Regions from separate parts of the Ligilactobacillus salivarius genome, predicted to be linked through region 1. Evidence: predicted binding sites of a transcription regulator. Region 1 holds the regulator's gene; the other holds the start of a gene.
What was found. The regulator LexA, encoded in region 1, represses DNA repair genes until DNA is damaged. The targets are predictions, from matches to a motif close to CNAACANNTGTTNG.

Region 1 (3,436 bases):
TAATATTCCTCACAATTATTAATTAACTTTGGTAATATCTTCAATCCAATCCCAAACTTCATCTTTACCTGTTTTATCAACAGCAGAGAATAAAATTAGTCTATCATTTTTTGTCAATTGTAGTTTTTTTCTAATTTGACTTTCACTTTTATTTCTTTTGCTTTTAGGAATTTTATCTATTTTCGTTCCTACAACTAATACAGGTATATTGTAATAATGTAAAAATTCTATCATTTGACAATCTAATTCTGAAGGTTCATGGCGAGCATCTACTAAACTGATAGCTCCCTTTAGCTCTTGTCGAGTAGAAAAATATGTTTCTATCATTCTAGCCCATTTTTCTCTTTCTTTTTGTGAAACTTTAGCATATCCATAACCTGGTACATCAACAAAATATAATAAATCTTCAATATTGTAAAAGTTCAGAGTTTGCGTCTTTCCGGGTTGACTTGATGTACGGGCATAATTTCTTCTATTAATTAATGTGTTAATTAATGAAGACTTTCCAACATTGGAACGACCAGCAAGTGCTACTTCTGGCAATTTAGTATCTGGATATTGTTCTGGTCTTACGGCACTAATTGTTAAATTGACGTTATGTACTTGCATTAAATAATACCACCTTAATCTAAATTATAATAATAAATAAGGAAGTGACTGACTTACATCTACTCACTCCCTCAAAAACTAATTACTTCTTACCATAATTATTCTTCATTGCATTCATCATTTGATGCAATTTCTTTTCAGATGGTTTTTGTCCCATTTGAATCATCATAGTACGCATCATTTGTTCATTAATAGGTGGATTCTTCTTTAAATAGTCTTCCATGTACTTTCGAGCAGCAAAAAAACCACCAACAAAGCCTAGCACAGCAGCAATAATGACAATAAGCACCCAAATACCTGTACTCATTTATAAGTTCTCCTTCCTCTAATAAGATTAACCTATCTAATAATTTAAAAAATTAATCTTACTTTTTAACGCTTATTATATTATATCATTTGTAATATTACCTATCAACGCTTACACTAAGATAAATTAATCATCTCTTAGACCACGTTCTCTTTGAATCTTTTTTACCTTTTCAGGTGTTACTTCTTTACCATTTTTATCATATACTTGTAGCATTTCAATATGGCTTCTAAAATTTTCTCTAAATAAAGAAAGATAGGTTTCTCGTAATTCTTTTTGTTCGGCTAACTCTTCAGATGTTAGGCCTTCTTCTTTTTTCTTTTTAGAAAGTTCATTTATTCTATCTATTAACTCTTGTGGAATTCCTTTATTATCAGCCAATCGTCTCACTCCTTTGTGATTTACTCTATTTGACATATTATCAAAAAGCTTACAAAAAGACAAGTTATAAATACGAACGTTAGTTTGACGTTTTTAATAATTCTATGTTATAATCAAGTTATTATATTAATATTGGAGTGTCTAGAATGACAAAATCAGAGAAACGTCAACATGATATTCTTCGTTATATATTTTCACATGTATCTGATAGTGGCTACCCACCTACTGTTCGTGAAATTTGTAACGCTGTTGGTTTATCATCTACTTCAACCGTTCATGGACATCTTTCTAAGCTTGAAAGTAAAGGTCTCATTAAACGCGATCCTACTAAACCTCGCGCCATTGAAATTACTTTAGCAGGCTTAGAAATGTTGGATGAGTTACCTAACAAAACTCAAATTCCCATTGTAGGTACTGTTACTGCTGGTGAACCTATTTTAGCAGTTGAAGAAAATAGAGATTATTTTCCTCTACCACCTTATTTTGAATCTGCTGATGATCTTTTCATGTTATCTATTCGTGGCGAGAGTATGATAAATGCTGGTATCTTAGATGGTGATCAAGTTATTGTTCGTAAGCAATCTTCTGCAAATAATGGAGAAATAGTTATTGCTATGACTGAAGAGAATGAAGCAACTTGCAAACGTTTCTTCAAAGAAGATGGATATTACCGATTACAACCCGAAAATGATACAATGGATCCTATTATCTTAGAAAATGTAACTATTTTAGGAAAAGTTGTTGGATTATATCGTGATCTTATTTAAAAAGCTAGGATGTATTGTTTTTATACCAATATATGGTGTTACACAATACCAAATCCTAGCTTTTTATTTTGACATTTTAATTAATTCTTCTGCATGTTTCAATGTTAATTCTGTAATTTCAGATCCAGATAACATTCTTGCTATCTCTCTAATTTTTTGTTTTTCATCTAATTCTTTTAATGAAGTTTCTGTTCTACCATCGTTGACAGATTTTGAAATATAGTAATGATTGTCTGCAATTGCTGCAACTTGCGGTAAGTGAGTAATGCATAAAACTTGTGAATTATTTGAAATTTGGCTTATTTTTTCAGCAATCGCTTGAGCTACACGACCGCTAACACCAGTATCAACTTCATCAAAGATAATACTTGTGACACCCATCTTTTGAGAAAAAATTGTTTTTAAAGCTAACATTATTCGTGAAAGTTCACCACCTGAAGCTATCTTAGCTAATGGGCCCATTTCTTCACCTGGATTAGTTTGAATATAAAATTCAACTTTATCGATACCTTTAGAATATAATTTAGAATTATTTAAAAATTTAACTTCAAATACAGCTTTGTCCATATATAATGCACTTAATTGTTCATGGATCATTTTTTCTAATTTTTTAGCGCTTTTCTTCCGCTGTTTCGAAAGTTTTATTGCCAATTCTTTTACTTTCTCTAATGCCTCAGATAATTGTCTTTCTTGCTTTTCTGAATTTTGTTCCGCATTTTCCATTTCTCTTAATTCTTTTTCAATTCTACTATGATAATGCAAAATATCCTCTATTGTATCACCATATTTTCTCTTCAATTGGTGGATCAACTCTAATCTTTCCTCTATTTCATTTAACCTTTCTCCATTCCACTCCATTGAATCAAGTTCATCTGAAATATCACGAGCGGCATCTTCTAGACTATAAAAAGCATCTGAAATTTTAGTATTGATTTCTTGAAGATTTTCTGATAAATCTGAAACATCGCTTAACTCATTCATTGCATTTCCTAAATTTCCAACTACATCTATTTTTTCACCAGATAAAATTTGATAACTCAATTCTAAAGCATCATGTATTGCTTGAAAATTATCCAATTTATTTTTTTCTTCGACTAGTTCATCTTCTTCATTAATTTTTAAACCAGCTTCTTCAATTTCTTTGACTTGGAAATTTAGCATATCTAGTCTTTGGGCCCAGGCCTTCTCATCAGCTTCTTTTTTTTCCATTGATAATTTTAGCTTACGATAATTTTGATACACAACTTGATATTGATTTCTTAACTGGGATGTTTTTTTATCATATTCATCTAACAAATCTATATGATTTTCTGGCTTCATCAATTCTTGATGCTCATTCTGCCCATGAATATCAATTAATGTTTCTCCTACC
Region 2 (3,436 bases), on a different replicon from region 1:
TTCCAATTACCGGAAAATCAAGTGATGATATCATAAAACAAGCTGAAACAATTATGTCTAGCAATAACGCTGATTTAATTGAATGGAGAATAGATTTCTTTGATCAAGTTGAAAATGCTGAAAAGTTGGTTGAAACAGCCAAAAAACTACGCCAAGTTATGAGTGAAATGCCTTTATTAACTACATTTAGAACACATTTCGAAGGTGGAGTTAAAAAATTATCAGAAGAAGAATATTTTGATATTTGTCGCGTATTGATTAAAGAAAATGCAACAGATTTGTTGGACTTAGAATTGTTCAGAAAAACAAGTAAGCTAAAGGAAATTATTGCTGAAGCTCATGAAAATAATATCTATATTATCATGAGTAATCATGACTTCGATAAAACTCCTGCAACTTCTGAATTAGAAAGACGCCTAACTTTGATGAAGATTTTTGGTGCTGATATTGCTAAAATTGCAGTAATGCCTAATAGTGCACGTGATGTTTTAAATCTATTGCTAGCCACAGACAATATGAAGTACAAATTAAATTGTCCATTAATTACAATGGCGATGGGAGATTTAGGTAAGGTAACCAGAATAAGTGGTGAAGTCTTTGGTTCTTGCTTAACATTTGGTACAGTAGGCGATGCTTCTGCACCAGGACAAATTGAAAGTACTAATTTAAAAGGAATTTTAGATACATTAAAGATTGAATAAACAAAAAGAAGTTGAATCAACTTTTGGTTCAACTTCTTTTTTGTGTATTATAAAGAATTTAACGCATCCGTAGTTTCATCATTATCAATATGAGTATAAAGAGTAGTTGTAGCAGTTGAGCTATGTCCCAATTGTTGTGCAGTTAAGACAAGATTATTAGTCTGTTTATACAATCTAGTAGCCAAAGTGTGTCTCAACTTATGAGGAGTAACTCTAACTTTAAACCCTTTAGAGTATTTGGAAACCATTTTTTCAATAGCAGAGCCAGTAATGCGTTTGGAACCACCACGACTAATAGCTAAGAAGAATGCTTTTTCATATTTGTCTGCACGATAACGGCTAGCACGAATATCACGATAATTAGCTAAATATTCCATTGCAAAAGCGGCAATCCTAACAGAGTCTTTTTTATTTCCTTTTCTAAGTACAGCAACTCGATTATTTTCGAAATCTAAATCTTCAATATTGATATTGACAACTTCAGATAAGCGGAGACCAGATCCCAACATTAAAGCGTTGATAGCTAAATCTCTTTCAACATCGCGATTGTAGAATTTCTTAGCTTGAGTAGATAATGACTGAGGATAAACTTCTTTGATATATTGTAGATATTCATCAGTTTCATCATCCAAAAATAACTTTTCTTCTAAAGCATCAGCTCTAGCTTGTAGAGTTTGCTTATCAGCCACATTATCAATACTTTGCATAACGTCGTGTGTTAAAAAAGGTTTTTCTTGAGAGTTATTAGCACTTCTGCTTAAGAACTTAAAGATCACTTTTAAAGCAGTGATATTACGTTGAATGGTTACTTTAGATAGAGTCTCAGTAGATTCTTCTTTATGACCATTTTTATCAAGAGCTTTTTTATTTTGCTTTTTTCGGCGTAAAAGATAAGATTTGTATTCAGTAGCAGTACGAACTGTAAGCTTATCAAGCGATTCTGGGGCGATATCACTAGTTTTATTTTCGTTAACATAATGATTTTCAATCAACCAAATCAAAAATTGATGGAAATTCTTCAAGTATTCAAGAATAGTATTAGGAGAATATTCATCAGCGGTTTTTACAATAACAAAATCATTCATATAATAAGGGAGCTCATGTAGCAACTCATCGATTTTTTTATTTGCAACTTCTTTTTGCATAGTTATCCTCCGAACATTCATTTGATAATAGTATTATACCATGAAATTTAAGTTTCGTGTTAAATATAACTTATACTTTGTGTTAATTCATAATGTAAATATATATGTTAAGTGGTAAATGGTATGAAATAAACTAAGTTAGTTGGATTGTTCTTTAGTTTGGAAAAGAAAAATGCAAAGATTTCATATTGGATATGCGAAAAAAATATGGAAAAATAAATAATGAGAGTGAAGTAGTTTTAAAGGGGGAAACAACGGCTACTTACCAAGAAAAATGACCCAGTACTTGATAAGATTTGCGTATTAGCTTGGTACTATATGCCCACTAGCATGGTATTCAAGATCCCGCTCCTGTAGAGGCAGGTTTATCTAGTGGAATTAACTTGTCGTTCTTATAAGGAAAAGCATGTAGGATAGTCGGACAGTTGCAGGTTCAAATCCTGTCCACTTTCGTTATATTCATTTTTGCATCCAAGAAATTGGGTGCTTTTAATGTTGGACTATTACCTTGCAATTAGTCAAATGTCGCTAGGAAAGTTAATTACAGCTACTTTAGGCATAGCTTTAATTAGAATGACTCATAAAGTTGCAAAAGTGATTAGAAAAAATAATAAAACTGCTGTTGATGAAGAATATTATTATCAAAAGAAAAATTTGCAATCTCCTAAAAAAAGCAAGATTAATCCAATATCTAAAGATAATTATGTATTCTCTAATCAAGATAATAATTTTGTTTTATGGACAGAACGTTTATGGTTAGATCATGATCAAATACTAAATCGAATTGATAGAAATTTAAATTCTATGCTTAGGCAAGGTATGAGAGCTCAAGATATAGCTGAGAAGTTATTTCCAGGAAATGCTAAAAGCATGAGAAATGATAACATACCTAAAGCTTTGATAGATGCTACTGTATCAGCTAAAAGGTTAGCAAGAACAGAAGCTGCAGCTCGTGAAGATGAATTAACAGACATCTTCTTCAAAGAAAACAAAATAAAGTATTTTGATTGGGTAACAGAACCTGGAGCTTGTAAGAAATGCTTAGTCATTGGAGCTTTGAGACCATACAAAGTTGATGATGAAGCTAGTCCAAGAATTCCAGGAAGTTCACATCCTAATTGCCGTTGTCGTAGAATTCCTACTGAAGTAGAAGCTGATGAAAAAGCAGATAGCTTGAAGAAAGCATTAGCTGCAGGGATTGTATCTGGTATTGGTAAACGTGATGATAAAGAAGAAAATACTGAGGAGGATATTCAGTATACATATACTGAAGGTGAAATAAAAACTTATAGAATCTTTGATAATGATGGAAAGTTGAAGGAAAGAAAGAGTTGGAGAAAACCAACTAAATCAGAATTTACAATTCTTAAAAAAGGAGGCTGGAAAGATGATTAGAGTAAAGAGTGATGTTATAAAAGAAAGACTAGATTGGCTTAAGTTTGAATTGTCTATAAATGATGAATTAGAGACCGTTATTGGTGGTAAAACATGCTATTTGGGTCCAGCCTTTAATAATAAGAGCTATGAAGATAAGGAAGGATGGGTACTTTATCCATATGATTTGAGTTATGAGATATATATTCCATATAC

Region 2: xerS (tyrosine recombinase XerS) is a predicted target of LexA. The motif match lies at 1,857-1,870, and genes of this name have one in related genera.

The regions. Positions count from the first base shown of each region.
Region 1 covers NZ_CP117983.1:626,913-630,348, reverse strand. The annotation lists gene PTA89_RS03070 (nucleoside triphosphate pyrophosphohydrolase family protein) at 1-1, opposite strand, end outside; gene yihA (ribosome biogenesis GTP-binding protein YihA/YsxC) at 19-609, opposite strand; gene PTA89_RS03060 (YneF family protein) at 692-916, opposite strand; gene PTA89_RS03055 (DUF896 domain-containing protein) at 1,043-1,333, opposite strand; gene lexA (transcriptional repressor LexA) at 1,444-2,064, shown strand; gene recN (DNA repair protein RecN) at 2,128-3,436, opposite strand, start outside.
Region 2 covers NZ_CP117984.1:32,298-35,733, reverse strand. The annotation lists gene aroD (type I 3-dehydroquinate dehydratase) at 1-701, shown strand, start outside; gene xerS (tyrosine recombinase XerS) at 749-1,846, opposite strand; gene PTA89_RS09045 (hypothetical protein) at 2,339-3,241, shown strand; gene PTA89_RS09040 (hypothetical protein) at 3,234-3,436, shown strand, end outside.